4 regions of the Phytopseudomonas flavescens genome follow, and region 2 is predicted to be linked to each of the others. Evidence: riboswitches for the same ligand, from Rfam matches in the RefSeq annotation. Region 2 holds a riboswitch; each other region holds the start of a gene.
The links. Region 2 has a riboswitch for cobalamin ahead of FHR27_RS07640 (ABC transporter substrate-binding protein). Riboswitches for the same ligand answer to the same signal wherever they lie in the genome.
Positions count from the first base shown of each region.

Region 1: another riboswitch for cobalamin. It lies ahead of cobO (cob(I)yrinic acid a,c-diamide adenosyltransferase); the one in region 2 lies ahead of FHR27_RS07640 (ABC transporter substrate-binding protein).
Region 3: another riboswitch for cobalamin. It lies ahead of FHR27_RS20410 (CbtB domain-containing protein); the one in region 2 lies ahead of FHR27_RS07640 (ABC transporter substrate-binding protein).
Region 4: another riboswitch for cobalamin. It lies ahead of FHR27_RS02405 (TonB-dependent receptor); the one in region 2 lies ahead of FHR27_RS07640 (ABC transporter substrate-binding protein).

Region 1 covers NZ_JACBYV010000001.1:2,310,549-2,314,238, reverse strand. Annotated here, with positions in the region: gene FHR27_RS10205 (C40 family peptidase) at 1-142, shown strand, start outside; gene FHR27_RS10200 (C40 family peptidase) at 279-806, shown strand; cobalamin riboswitch at 940-1,171, shown strand; gene cobO (cob(I)yrinic acid a,c-diamide adenosyltransferase) at 1,318-1,944, shown strand; gene FHR27_RS10190 (cobyrinate a,c-diamide synthase) at 1,941-3,269, shown strand; gene bluB (5,6-dimethylbenzimidazole synthase) at 3,266-3,690, shown strand, end outside.
Region 2 covers NZ_JACBYV010000001.1:1,726,951-1,730,640, forward strand. Annotated here, with positions in the region: gene FHR27_RS07635 (FecCD family ABC transporter permease) at 1-819, opposite strand, end outside; gene FHR27_RS07640 (ABC transporter substrate-binding protein) at 816-1,832, opposite strand; cobalamin riboswitch at 2,008-2,203, opposite strand; gene FHR27_RS07645 (type B 50S ribosomal protein L31) at 2,484-2,744, shown strand; gene ykgO (type B 50S ribosomal protein L36) at 2,741-2,896, shown strand; gene FHR27_RS07655 (DUF971 domain-containing protein) at 3,369-3,662, opposite strand; gene FHR27_RS07660 (HEAT repeat domain-containing protein) at 3,659-3,690, opposite strand, start outside.
Region 3 covers NZ_JACBYV010000001.1:4,549,598-4,553,287, forward strand. Annotated here, with positions in the region: gene cobW (cobalamin biosynthesis protein CobW) at 1-925, opposite strand, end outside; cobalamin riboswitch at 1,022-1,205, opposite strand; cobalamin riboswitch at 1,324-1,525, shown strand; gene FHR27_RS20410 (CbtB domain-containing protein) at 1,626-1,811, shown strand; gene FHR27_RS20415 (CbtA family protein) at 1,822-2,541, shown strand; gene FHR27_RS20420 (cobalamin biosynthesis protein) at 2,538-2,945, shown strand; gene cobM (precorrin-4 C(11)-methyltransferase) at 3,073-3,690, shown strand, end outside.
Region 4 covers NZ_JACBYV010000001.1:568,456-572,145, forward strand. Annotated here, with positions in the region: gene FHR27_RS02400 (LacI family DNA-binding transcriptional regulator) at 1-796, opposite strand, end outside; cobalamin riboswitch at 911-1,115, shown strand; gene FHR27_RS02405 (TonB-dependent receptor) at 1,226-3,364, shown strand; gene FHR27_RS02410 (ABC transporter ATP-binding protein) at 3,414-3,690, shown strand, end outside.

The sequences.
Region 1 (3,690 bases), 580 kb from region 2:
TCAGTTCATCCATTCCTCCAGCAGCCGCAGCGGTGGGGTGCGTATCGACAGCCTGGACGATCGCTACTGGAAGCGCACGTTCATCGAGGCCAAGCGCGTCCTGGCTCTGGCGCCGACCGAGCACCTGGCGTCCCAGCACTGAGGCCTGAATGCCCGATCTGTCCGGATCGGGCAACATCTTGATAGTTTTCAAGCGACTGCAGCATAAAGCTAAAGCTTGCACTGCAGTTGTGAACGGGGCAGAGTAGGGCGCATTCAGGCTCCAGGATCGTCCGTCCATGACTGCCACCATCCGCATCGCCTTCCTGCTGCTCGCTGCACTGCTCAGTGCATGTTCCAGTCGCGCCCCCGTACCCGCTCCGCAGCCTGTGGTGATCGCGCCCGCTCCTGGCAATTATCAGGGCGGCGCCGACGACGTGCTGTTCCGTGCCCTGGGGCTCGTCGGTACGCCATACCGCTACGGCGGCAACACACCGGCCAGTGGTTTCGACTGCAGTGGGCTGATCGGCTATGTGTACCGTGATGCCGCAGGCATCCAGTTGCCTCGCTCCACCCGGGAGCTGATCAGCATGCGCGCCCCAGTGGTTGGCCGCGATGCCCTGCGCAGTGGCGATCTGGTGTTCTTCGCCACCAACGGTGGCCGGCAGGTCAGTCATGCCGGTATCTACGTCGGCGAAGGGCGCTTCGTGCATGCACCTTCTTCGGGCGGCACCGTGCGTCTGGACAGTCTCGGCAACAGCTATTGGCAGCGCACCTATATCGAAGCGAAGCGGGTGTTTCCGGTCGAGCTGGCCAGCCATCCCTGAGCGCCAGGCCAGCGTCCGCTGCAGCTCGGCCATGCTCCTTTGAGACCGCCCTGGGACCCTGCGTGGCTCTGGCTCGCCTGCCAGGGAGGCGGATTCTGAGTCTTCGATTGACGCTGAGGCGGCCAATCCTTACCCTTCGCGGCTTGCTTCAGGTGTCCCCGGTTTCGGCCGGGGGTGAAACTGGGAAGTCGGTGCGCCGCTGTTTCAATAGGCAGGCAAGGCCGACGCTGCCCCCGCAACGGTAAACGAGTCCAACCACGCTTCTCGCCACTGTATCGTCGATACGGGAAGGTCGCGTCGGTGTCCGCATTCTGCTGAGTGCGGTGCTCGCAAGCCCGGAGACCGGCCTGTCGCTTTTCCAGGTTTGCGCGGTGGGCGCGGCCGGTGCGCGGCCGACCCGGTCAGCTCCTGCCTGCTCCTGTGTGATTCCTTCATCGTCTGGCCTGAACCCGGTTTCCTGCCCGACCGTTTCACTGGCGTGTGCCGCGCGGCCTCGCGCAAAGGAGATCCCATGACCCCATCCCCAAGCCGAGAATCAGCAGAGCGCGACGCGCGGCACAACGCCCGCATGGCGCGCAAGAAAGCCCTGATGGACGAAAAGATCGCCCAGGCTCAGGACGAGTACGGCCTGCTGCTGGTGCACAGCGGCAATGGCAAGGGCAAGAGCAGCTCGGCCTTCGGCATGGTCGCCCGCGCGCTGGGGCATGGTCTCAAGGTCGGCGTGGTGCAGTTCATCAAGGGCGGCATGGCCACCGGTGAGGAGCACTTTTTCCGCCGCTTTCCCGATGAAGTCAGCTACCACGTGATGGGCGAGGGCTACACCTGGGACACCCAGGATCGTCAGCGGGACATCGAGAAGGCCGTTCAGGCCTGGGAGGTCGCCCGGCAACTGCTGAACGACCCGCAGATCGCCCTGGTGGTACTGGACGAGCTGAACATCGCCCTCAAGCACGGTTACCTGGACGTGGATGTGGTGCTGCGTGACATCGAGTCGCGCCCCGAGCTGCAGCACGTCGTGGCTACCGGCCGTGGCGCGCCACCGGCGCTGCTAGAGGCCGCGGATACCGTTACCGAAATGACGCTCGTGAAGCATGCCTTCAAGTCCGGCGTGAAAGCACAGAAAGGCGTGGAGTTTTGAGCGTTACAGCGTCTGTATCCGATGCGGGTGAGCGCGCGTCGCGCCACTGTCCGGCACTGTTGATCGCTGCGCCGGCCTCGGGGCAGGGCAAGACCACCGTCACTGCGGCCCTGGCACGCCTGCACACCCGGCAGGGCAAGCGGGTGCGGGTGTTCAAGTGCGGGCCTGACTTTCTCGATCCAATGATCCTCTCCCGTGCCAGCGGCCACCCGGTTTATCAGTTGGATCTGTGGATGGTTGGCGAGGCCGAGAGCCGCCGCCTGCTGTGGGAAGCCGCTGGCGAGGCGGACCTGATCCTCATCGAAGGTGTGATGGGGCTGTTCGACGGCTCGCCATCCGCCGCCGACCTGGCCCGCCGCTTCGGGGTTCCGGTGCTGGGGGTGATCGATGGCTCCGCCATGGCCCAGACCTTCGGGGCACTGGCCGTCGGCCTGGCCAGCTATCAGCCGGATCTGCCGTTCTCCGGTGTGCTCGGCAATCGCGTCAATCCCGGGCGCCATAACGATCTGATCCGCGACAGCCTGCCAGCCTCGATCCGCTGGTACGGCTCTTTGCCGCGTAGCGCCGCGATCGAATTGCCGAGCCGCCACCTGGGCCTGGTGCAGGCCGCCGAGCTCGCCGACCTCGATGTGCGTCTGGATACCGCTGCCGATGCTCTGGCACAGACCGCAACGGTTACCCTGCCGCCACCAGTGACCTTCGCTGCGCCGTCGATTGCAGCGCCATTGCCGCTGCTGGAGGGCGTGCGCATCGGCGTGGCCCGCGACGCATCCTTCGCGTTCACCTATCAGGCCAATCTCGATCTGCTGGAGCGCATGGGCGCGGCCCTGACGTTCTTCAGTCCGCTGGCAGATCAGAGCCTGCCCGAGGTGGACAGCCTTTATCTGCCAGGCGGCTACCCGGAGCTGCATCTGCAGGCGCTGGCCACCAACCGTTCGATGATCGAGGCCATCACCGCCCATCAGCGAGCTGGCAAGCCGATTCTCGCCGAGTGCGGTGGCATGCTCTACCTGCTCGACACACTGAGCGACGCGGCAGGCGAACGGGCGGAGCTGGCCGGCTTGGTGCCTGGCCATGCCCAGATGCAGAAGCGCCTGGTCGCCCTCGCGCTGCAGGCGGTCACGTTGCCCGAAGGGCTGTTGCGCGGTCACAGCTATCATCATTCGCGGCTCGAATCCGAGCTGCAGCCGCTGGCTCGCGGCGAGTGCCCCAATGACAAACCGGTCAGCGAGGCGGTGTTTCGTCTCGGCCGGCTCACCGCGTCCTATATCCACTTTTACCTGCCATCCGATCCTGCGGCCGCAGCGGCATTGTTCAGGCCATGAGCGACCACGCCTTCAGCGCCGAGGAGCGTGCCGCTGTCTATCGGGCCATTTCCGAGCGCCGCGATATGCGTCATTTCAGTGGTGGCGAGGTGGCGCCTGAACTGCTCGCCAAGCTGCTCGAAGCTGCGCACCAGGCGCCCAGTGTGGGGCTGATGCAGCCCTGGCGCTTCATCCGCATCACCCGGCCAGCACTGCGTGAAGACATCTATCAGTTGGTCGAAGCCGAGCGCCGGCTGACCGCCGAGGCGTTGGGCGAACGCTCCGACGCGTTCATGCGCCTCAAGGTCGAGGGCGTTCGTGAGTGCGCCGAGTTGCTGGTCGCGGCGCTGATGGACGGCCGTGACGCTCATGTCTTCGGCCGGCGCACCCTGCCAGAAATGGATATGGCGTCATTGTCCTGCGCCATTCAGAATCTCTGGCT
Region 2 (3,690 bases):
ACCGACGAAGCCGATGGAGCCGACGATCGACACCATCACCGCCGTGACCAGCGCCGCGCAGGCGATCAGCGTGGCCTGTACCCGACGCACCGGCACGCCCAGCGACGCAGCCGATTCGGCACCGAAGGTGAAGGCATCCAGCGCGCGAGTATGCCAGGCCACCAGCAGCACCCCGGCCAGCGCCACGGGCACGGCCAGGGCGACATCGTGCCAGTTGACACCACTGAGGTTGCCGAGCAGCCAGAACATGATGCCCCGGGCCTGCTCGGCGCTGGCCGACTTGGTGATCAGGAACGAGGTCAGCGCGTTGAACAGTTGGGAGCCGGCGATACCGGCAAGAATGATCTGCCCGGTGCCATTCAGCGCGCCGCCACCGGCGGCCCGCGCCAGCAGCGCGACCAGGCTGAAGGCGGCGATCGCACCGATGAAGGCGCCCATGGACAGCGACAGCATGCCTGCGCCGAGCCCCAGCAGCGCCACCGAAACCGCTCCGGTGGAGGCACCGGCGGAAATCCCCAGCAGATAGGGATCGGCCAGCGGATTGCGCAACAGCGCCTGCAGCACCACCCCGGAAACCGCCAACCCGGCGCCGCAGCAGGCGGCCACCAGGGCCCGGGTCAGGCGGTAGTTCCAGACGATTCCCTCGTCGATCGGATCGAGCACGAAGCCCGCCCCGAACAGCTTGTTGGCCAGCACCTGAAAGACCACCGACAGCGTGATGCGGGTTTCACCCAGCGCCACACCGACGACCACCGCCACGGCCAGCAACAGCAGGCAGACGATGGTCAGCAGGAACAGGCGGGAGCCACGGGCAATCATTTCTGCAGATCGAACCCGTCAACGGCCTTGGCCAGGGTTTCGATGCCGGTGATCATTCGCAGCGAAGCCTGCATGCCGTCGGCATCGAGAATCACGATGCGGCCGTTCTTCACCGCATCCATGTGCTTGGCGACCGGGTCATTGCGCAGGAACTCGAGTTTCTTCTCCACGTCGTCAGCCGGGAAACGGCGGCGATCCATGCGCGCAAGCACCAGCACGGTCGGGTTGGCCTTGGCCAGGGTTTCCCAGCCGACGGTTGGCCACTCTTCGCTGGACTCGACCACGTTTTGCAGCCCTAGCGACTTCATCATGTAATCGGCAACGCCTTTCTGACCGGCCATGTAGGGGTCGAGATCCAGGTCGGCGCTGGAGAACCAGAACGCGGCGGAGATCTGCTTCGCCTGGCGCTGCTCGGCATTTGCAACCGCCTTGCCGAGTCGCTCCTGCAGGCTGGCGACCAGCTTGTCGCCCTCAGCCTGCACGTCGAAGATCTGCGCCAGCTGCTGAATGCTCTTGTACAGGCTGTCGATCTGGAACGGCTGCAGGCGAGTACCGTCGGCACCCACCAGATTGTCCTTGCCCTCACAGTCGGACGGCATGATGTAGGTCGGAATCTTCAGCGCGTGAAACTGCTCACGGGTACCGACCACGCCCTGCTTGCCCACCATCCACTCGAACTGCACGGCCACCAGCCCGGGGCGCTTGTTGATCACCGACTCGAAGCTCGGGTCGTTATCGGCCAGGCGCTCGACCTTGGCATTCTGCGCCTCGAACTCGGGCAGGACGTTGCTGAACCACAGCGAGGTACCCACCAGACGGTCGCCAAGCCCGAGGGAATAGAGAATTTCGGTGCCGGCCTGACCGATGGTCACGGCGCTCTTCGGCGCATCGGCGAAGCTCAGCTCATGGCCGCAGTTCTCGAGGGTCAGGGGGTAACGAGTCGGGGTGGCGGCCAGCGCCATCGAAGACAGGCCAAGGGTGGCGGCCAGAACGGCAAAACGAGACACGGTCATGCGGGTGATCTCCCAATCAACAGATACGCATAAATGGCAGTGCGCAGGCTGGAGAACACATCACGCCAAGCGGCCATGGCCGCACCTGTCCATCAGGAAGGTGATTACGGATGCCCCCTCCCGGACACCCCGCCGGCTGGTTCGATTGCAGTGTCCAAACACAGCTGGATTGCAGCTGATCGGACCGATGCCGGCAGGTCTCCTGACTGGTACGTCGCGGCAGCGCTGTGGCCTTCCCGGGTTCGCCCCCAGTGACACGAATGCAGCGCTGCTCGGTACCTACAGTTGCGGGGGCAGTTCCGTTTGGCCATCAGAAATGGCGACGGATTCCCTATTAATTCCTCGCGGAAACCGGCGGGCGGCATCTTAAACGATTAGGTCGCTGCCCTGCAGCGCTTCGCTGCAGTTTCTGCGCATTCATCTCGACATACCGAAGCCGTTGCAGCACCTGTGCGGCTAATGCTGGCGACCATTATTGTTATAATATAACAATTTAGCAAGTCGAGTTGAGTGCTCGCTTCAGCTCCTGATCGAAAGATCCATGGAGCCGATCGACACCGTGGTGGAAAAATTCGGATTCAGGCTTGAAATGAGAACCAAAATCAACAAGACTTGATATTGTTACCTTATAACGTATTTATTGGAGTGCTCATGAAACCTGGTATCCACCCCGACTACCGCCCCGTGCTGTTTCACGATGTCTCGGCCGACACCTATTGGCTGATCGGTTCCACCGTCAGCACCGACAAGACCCGCGAGCACAGCGACGGCAACACCTATCCCTACGTCACGCTCGATATCTCCAGCGCGTCGCACCCGATCTACACCGGCCAGCAGCGCCAGACGGCAAGCGAAGGTCGGGTGGCCGGCTTCAACAAACGCTTCGCCGGTTTCGCAGGAGCCCGCTCATGAAAGTCGTCGCCTCGCTGAAACAGGCCAAACTGCGCCACCGCGATTGCCAGATCGTCAAGCGCCGGGGTCGCATCTACGTGATCTGCAAGACCGAACCACGCTTCAAGTGCGTGCAAGGCCGGCCCAAACCGCAGCGCAAGAACAAGGGCTAAGCGCCTGCATCAGCCTCTCGGCGCGGCGCGTTCACAGCCGTCTCTCCAGGTCTGTGGCGCGACAACCATTCGCCCGCAAGCGGGCTCCTACAGTATCGAGGCGCCTGCGAAATGGTTGGGGCGAAGCCATTGCGGTAGGAGCGCCGCCCTCGGCGCGAATGCGATGCTAGCCGTTCTCTGCATCCGCGCCGTGCCCACCATTCGCCGCGGCACGGTCCGACGGCATCGGGGCGCCTGCGAAATCGTTGGGGTGAAGCCATGCCGGTAGGAGCGCCGCCCTCGGCGCGAATGCGATGGTAGCCATTCTCTGCATCCGCGCCGTACCCACCATTCGCCGCGTGGCACGGTCCGACAGCATCGGGGCGCCTGCGAAAATGGGTGTTCGACGCCATTTTCTGGTCGCCGCGGGGCGATTTCGCTCATTCCGCGGCTGACGCCGTGACGAGCAGGCCATGCGACAAGCCCGGTCAACTCAACCTGCCACCTCCCCCAGTTCACGCAAATAGCTCCAGGGGTAGATGCCGCGGTCGTGGCCATCGTCGAACACCAATTGCAGCCCATAGCCCTGTGCGTGAACTGCCGTGATGCGGACGCCATCCGCTACCACGTCGATGCGCTGCGCCAGCCGAGCCGCCCGGCATTTCGAGCACGGACACCCGGCACGCAGGCGCCCGTGGGCGAGCACCTGTACCTGCCCTTGCCCCCAATCCACGCTCAATGTCGCTTGCGTGGCACTGTTACGTATTGCGACGGGTGCCTGGTTCATGACTTTTGCAGGCGCAACTGGCCGATGG
Region 3 (3,690 bases), 2.8 Mb from region 2:
GCAGGCCGACCCCTTGCAGAAGCAGACGCATGGGTTTGTTCGGCACGGCGACGAAACCCTTGATGCGCAGGATGCCGTGTTTGCCGACCACATCCTTCAGCGCGGCCAGCAGGCGGGCTTCATCGGCTTCCGGTAGTTCCACGTGGAACGAGTCGAACTCGTCGTGATCGTGGTCGTCGCCTTCATCGTCATGGTGGGTGCGACGACCTTCGATATGCAACTCGGTCTCGCTGTTCAGGCCCAGCAGCACATTGAGCGGCAACGAGCCGCCATGGGCCTCCACCACCTTGACCGCTGGCGGCAGCTCTTCGCCGACTTCGGCGCGCACCGCTGCCAGGGTCTCGGCATCGAGCAGATCGGCCTTGTTGAGGATCACCAGATCGGCGCTCGCCAGCTGGTCGGCGAACAGTTCGTGCAGGGGCGACTCATGATCGAGGTTGGGATCGAGCTTACGCTGGGCATCGACCTGATCGGGGAAGGCAGCGAAGGTGCCGGCAGCCACCGCCGGGCTGTCGACCACGGTGATCACCGCATCGACGGTGCAGGCGTTGCGGATTTCCGGCCAGTTGAAGGCCTGGACCAGCGGCTTGGGCAGGGCCAGGCCGCTGGTTTCGATCAGGATATGGTCGAGGTCGCCGCGACGCTCCACCAGTTCGCGCATCACCGGGAAGAACTCTTCCTGCACGGTGCAGCACAGACAGCCGTTGGCCAGTTCGAAAACCCGACCGTTGGCTTCTTCCTCGGTGCAGCCGATGGTGCATTGCTTGAGGATCTCACCGTCGATACCCAGTTCACCGAACTCGTTGACGATCACCGCAATGCGACGGCCCTCGGCGTTTTCAAGCATGTGCCGCAGCAAGGTGGTCTTACCAGCACCGAGAAAGCCGGTGACGATGGTGACGGGTAGTTTGGCGAGCGTTTTCATGATTGGCCCTGCGTCTGAATGAACGGCGAGCGGGCAATAGGATGGCAGGCGCCAGCCGAGGCTGGCGAAGGCATCACCGGATCACCCCGCCCGGTTGTCGAAAGCGTTATCGAGGCAGGTCTCCTGGCTCACAGGTCATGGCGCGTAGCCGGCCTTCCCGGTTTCCCAGTGGCGATTGGCGATGCGCTCGCTGCTTACAGTTGCGGGGGCAGCCACGGCTTGCCGTGTTCCCTCTTAGCTCCATACCTATCGATGGAGAACCTCGAAGAGCACAAGGCTACGCAGAGCCTGCGACACGGTCAATCGCTAGGGTCCGTGGACGTTTCAACGCGGTCGTGCTGAAACGTCCACAGAGCCTGAATCTGCAACATATTGACGCACTTGCCGCTTCGTGGTGTTCTTGCGCGGTTGTTTCAGGTGTCTCACGCCGCCGTGCGTGAGGTGAAACGGGAAGCCGGTTCGAGTCCGGCGCTGCCCCCGCAACGGTAAGCGAATGTCAGGATCGTCGTGGCCACTGTGCGAAAGCATGGGAAGGCCGATCCTTATCACTGCCCAGTGATCATCGTGAGCCCGGAGACCGGCCTGAATCCTCTGTTTGGCAACCCGCGGTGGGCGGGCACGCGCCGATAGCTGCCCGTTATGCGGGCGGGCTCGCTGCGTCCCTGCTGTGCCGTTCACCTCATAGTGAAGGTTCACGACCATGTCCAGCAGCGCCATCTCGCACTCCAGCGCACCTGCACTTCCCCTGTCACAGCGTATTCTGCTTGCCGTTGGCAGCTGCGTGCTGGGCGCCGTGCTGATCTTCTTCGCCGGCTTCTCCCACGTCGAAGCCTTGCACAATGCGGCCCACGATACCCGGCATAGCGCCGCGTTCCCGTGCCACTGAGGACGCCAGGATGATCAAGCGCATCGCCCAGACCGCAGGCTTCGCCGGCCTGCTCGCTGCCATCGTGCTGACCTTGCTGCAGAGCCTGTGGATAACCCCGCTGATCCTGCATGCCGAGACGTTCGAAGTCGTCGAGCCCGCGGCCAGCATCGAACACAACCACGACACCGCAAGCGCCGCTCACGATCATGGCGCCGCTGGCGCTCACAGCCATGACGGTGAAGCATGGGCACCGGAAGATGGCTGGCAACGGCTGTTATCCACAGGCTTGAGCAACCTGGTGGTAGGTGTGGGCTTCGCGCTGATGCTCGCCGGCCTGTTCACCCTGCGCGCCCCCGAGAGAACCTGGCAGGGCCTGCTCTGGGGCCTGGCCGGTTTCGCCACTTTCGTGCTCGCGCCCTCGAGCGGCTTGCCGCCGGAGCTGCCAGGTACCGCTGCGGCCGAATTGCTGCTGCGCCAGTACTGGTGGATCGGTACCGCAGCTTCGACCGCTGCAGGCCTGGCGCTGCTGGCATTTGGCGGCAACTGGCTGCTGCGCATACTTGGCCTGGTGATTCTGGCGCTGCCCCATGTGATCGGCGCACCGCAGCCTGAGGTGCATGAAAGCCTGGCACCCGAAGCGCTGGAGCACGAATTCATCCTTGCCTCGCTGCTCACCAACGCTGCGTTCTGGGCTGCTCTGGGGCTGGCTGCCGCCTGGTTCCATGGCCGCACTCGACACGCAGAATGAACGAGCGCTCGACCCTCGTCGCCGGCCTGGGTTGCCGGCGCGGGTGTTCGCTGAGCGAGCTGCTGGCCTTGCTCGACGATACGCTGGCCGAGCATGGCTCGAGCACTGCCGAGCTGACGGCGCTGGCCAGCAGCGACCACAAGGCTGACGAGCCCGGGTTGCTGCAGTTGGCCGAGCATCTGGGCCTGCCCATCAGCTTCCTGCCCACCGATGCGCTGACGGGTTACCATGAGCGCCTGAGCCAGACCTCGGCCATCGCCCTGCATGTCACTGGCAGCCCGAGCGTTGCCGAAGCCAGCGCCCTGGCCTTGGTCGAGCGCTTGAGCAATCGCCCCGCTCGCCTGTGGATAACCAAGCGCAAGAGCGCCAACGCCACACTGGCCGTTGCCCGCAGCGATCCGTAGGGTGGATCGGGACGCGTAGTCCACGCTTTCTCGATCCGCCGGATGGCGATCCCCCGCCGAATGACCGGATAAGCCGAACAACACGGTGGAAGAGAAAAGCGTCTTCCACCCTACACCCAGGATTCGCATGACCGTCTACTTCATCGGCGCCGGCCCCGGCGACCCCGAACTGATCACCGTGAAGGGCCAGCGCCTGATTCGCTCCTGCCCGGTAATTCTCTACGCCGGTTCCCTGGTGCCGGAAGCGTTGCTCGACGGCCATCAGGCCAGCCTGGTGGTGAACACCGCCGAATTGCATCTCGATGAAATCGTCGCCCTGCTGCAGGCGGCCCATGCACGCGGCGAAGACGTGGCACGGGTGCATTCGGGAGACCCATCGCTGTACGGCGCCATCGGTGAGCAGATTCGTCACCTGCGCGCCCTGAGCATTCCCTTCGAGATCATCCCCGGCGTCACGGCCACGGCAGCCTGCGCCGCGCTGCTGGAAAGCGAGCTGACGCTGCCGGCCGTTTCCCAGACGGTGATCCTCACCCGCTATGCCAGCAAATCACCAATGCCCGAAGGCGAGCAGTTGCACGATCTGGCGCGGCACGGTGCGACCATGGCGATCCACCTGGGTGTTCAGCATCTGCCGAAGATCGTCGGCGACCTGTTGCCTCACTATGGGGCCAGTTGCCCGATCGCGGTGGTGCATCGCGCCAGCTGGCCGGATCAGGACTGGGTGCTCGGCACCCTCGCCGATATC
Region 4 (3,690 bases), 1.2 Mb from region 2:
GGGCCAGGGTATCGGAACTGCACACCACCACATCGGGGCGCTCGCCACCGGCCAGCAGGCGCTGCAGGCCTTCGCGCCCGAGGTTCACCGTGGCCGGTGGCGGCAACACCACGCGAGGCACCTCGGCAATGCCCTGGCTCGCCAGTTCGCCGATCAGGCTTTCGCAGCGGCGGTGGCCGCGGGGGTCATCCAGGGTCACCACGGCGAAACGTCGATAGCCCTTGCCCGTCAGGTAGCGCGCGGTGGCCACTCCGACCGCCTCGTGGGAGAAACCCACCAGCATGTCCAGCGGCCGCGGCGCGAGATCCCAGGACTCGACGATGGGAATGCCCGAACGCGACAGGCGTGTGCGGCTGGCCTTGGTGTGCAGGGTGCCGGTCAGCACGATGCCATCGGGACGGCGCCGCAGGATGGCGTCGAGCAACTGCTCTTCGCGTTCGGCGCTGTAGTTGGTCAGGCCGATCAGCGTCTCGTGGCCGGCTTCGGTGAGGGTGTCGATCAGTGCCTGCACCGTGTCCGAGAAGATCGAGTTGGCAACCGTGGGCACCAGCAGGGAAATCAGCCGGCTGCGCTGTTCGGCCACGCCAGTGAGCATGGCCGGCACGTAGCCGGTCTTGTGCACGGCTCGAAAGACCTTTTCGCGCAGTTCGGGGCGGACGATCTCCGGCTGGTTGAGCGTACGCGACACGGTGATCGGCGAAACCCCGGCGACCTTGGCCACGTCCGCCAGCGTCGGCGGCTTGCTTGGGGCACTAGAGGAGCGCCTGCCGGTCGCTCGATCATCGTCTCGCTGCATCCTGTGTTTCCTGGCCAACCCGAGTCGGGCGATGTTATCCCAGCAGGCGATGCCTTGGTGCACGGATCGCGGCAACTGCATGGCGATGATTGACGGCTCGACGCTTGGATGGTCAGATGCGCGCCAGTTTCAGGTGTCCCATGCCGCCGTGCATGGGGTGAAACGGGAAGCCGGTTCGTCATGAACATGATCAGTCCGGCGCTGCCCCCGCAACGGTATGCGAGCGAAGCATTCGAATGACCACTGTGCCACGGCATGGGAAGGTGAATGCTTCATGACCCTCGCGAGCCCGGAGACCGGCCCGAAACTTCAGTTTGGCAAACCCGCGGTGGGCGGGCGCAGGCCGGTTTCCGTGGGCTTCGTACGCCTGCGATTCCCTATGCGTTGTTCCCTCCGGGATTCATTCATTCCTGTTTCGAGTGGAACGACATGTCCCGATCTTCTCTGTTCTATGCCCTGTCGGGCAAATCCCTGCGCGTGGGCCTGGTGCCCTGCGTGCTGTTCGCCATGCCCGTGCAGGCCGCCGAGTCGGACGAGCCCTTGGCCTTGCCGTCGACGGCGATCACCGGCACAGCCGACGAGTCGTCGCAGCCGCCTGATCTGCACACGCCAACCACCTCCGGTTCGCGCCTGGGGCTCACCCCACTGAAAACGCCGGCAAGCACCAGCAGCCTCAGCGGTGCGCAAGTGCGTGGCCGCAATAACCTCACCGTACAGGACGCCGTGACCCGCACACCGGGCATCACCACGATCGGTACGCCCGGCAACGGTGGCACCGCGCTGTCGGCTCGCGGTTTTTCCGGGCATGCCTCGACCATGCAGCTGTACGACGGTACCCGCCAGTACATCGGCGCTGGCACCGTGACTTTTCCGGTCGATACCTGGTCGGTGGAGCGTCTCGACGTGCTGCGTGGCCCGGCTTCGGTGCTCTATGGCGAGGGCGCGACCGGTGCGGTGATCAACGTCATCCCGAAGAAGCCCTTCACGGGTGAGGTCCGCAATCAACTGCGCTTGGGGTATGGCAGCGATGATCGTCGCCAGGCTGCGCTGGACAGCGGTGGCTCGCTGAACGACGCCTTGAGTTACCGCTTCACCCTCAACCAGCAGGCCAGCAACGGCTGGGTCGACCGTGGCGATTCCGAGAGCCTGGCACTCAGCGCGGCGTTGCGCTGGGACGCCAGTGACGACCTGAGCTTCACCCTGTCCCACGATCATGCCGATCAGCAGCCGATGCGCTACCTGGGCACGCCGCTGGTCGATGGCCGTTTTCGCGAGAGCCTGCGTGAGCGCAACTACAACGTCGCTGACGCCGATATTCAGTACCACGACCAGATCACCCGTCTGGTCACCGACTGGCAGATCAGCGACACCCTCAGTGCCAGCAACCAGCTCTACTACATCAAGACCCAGCGCTACTGGCGCAATGCCGAGGCCTATCGCTGGCAGCCGGGTGATCTGGTCGAGCGTGGCGATTTCTGGCGCATCAAGCACACTCAGGAACAGGTGGGTGATCGCCAGAGCTTCACCCTCGACCATCCGCTGTTCGGGCTCGACAGCCGCAGCGTCGTGGGTGTCGATTACAACCGCATCCGTTTCGCCCGCCATCACGATTTCGACAACAGCCTTGGCGATGTCGTAACGCTGGCACAGTCCGGCGGCGGCTCGTATCTGAGCAATGATCGCTACCGGCCGCGGGAGCTCAACCAGGCCAGGCAGTTCTCGTTGTTCGCCGAGAACCGTACCCAGCTCACCGAGCGCCTGTCTCTGGTCACCGGCGTGCGCCGTGATCAGGTGCATATCGATCGCACCGCGTTAGACGATGACTCGCGTGTCGATCGCAGCTTGAGCGGCGATAACTGGCGCGCCGGGCTGGTCTTCGAACTGACCCCGGAACTGTCGCTCTATGGGCAGTACGCCACCAGCACCGAGGGCGTGAGCAACCTGCTCACGCTGAGCCCGACCCAGCAGCAGTTCGACCTGAGCGAGGCGCGCCAGACCGAGTTCGGCCTCAAGCACGCATTCTGGGAGGGACGTGGCGAGTGGACACTGGCCGCCTATCACATCGTCAAGGAGAAGCTGCTCAGCCGTGCCACGCCAGCGGCACCGACCGAGCAGATCGGCCAGCAATCTTCCGATGGTCTGGAAGCCACGCTGGAGCTGGCGCTGGGGCAGGGCTGGCAGGTCTCTGCCAACGCCGCACTGGTGCGTGCCGAGTACGACGACCTCACCGAAGCCGGTGGTGACCGCAGTGGCAATCGCCCGACCGATGTGCCGCGCCGTACCGCCAACCTCTGGTTGAGCAAGGCGTTGAACGAACAGGTGGAGGCCGGTATCGGCGCCCGCTATGTCGATACGCGCTATGCCGATACGGCCAATACCGTGGAGATTCCTGGGTATACCGTGGTAGATGCCAACGTCGCCTGGCAGGTATTGCCGGAGGTACGCCTGGGGCTGGAGTTGAACAACCTGTTCGACCGCCAGTACGCCACCACCAGCAGCAGTGATGGCGAACAATGGTACCTGGGCCAACCGCGTTCGTTCTTCGTTACCGCTGACTACAGCTTCTAAACGCTGGCGCACCGGGCCATCCCGGTGCGCCCACAAGAAGGAGTCTGGCATGTCGACGCTACGTATCGAAAAGCTGTCATGGGCCGTCGAGAGTCGGCGCGCTGCGCCACGCTGGCTGTTGCAGGACATCGATCTGCATATCGGCGAGGGCGAGTTCGTCGGCCTCATCGGCCCCAATGGCAGTGGCAAGACCAGCCTGTTGCGCTGCGCCTACCGCTCCAGCGAGCCGGCGAGCGGCAGCCTGCATCTCGACGGTGAGAACCTCTGGCGGCAGAGCCCGCGCTGGAGTGCGCAACGCATTGCCGTGGTGCTGCAGGAGTTTCCCC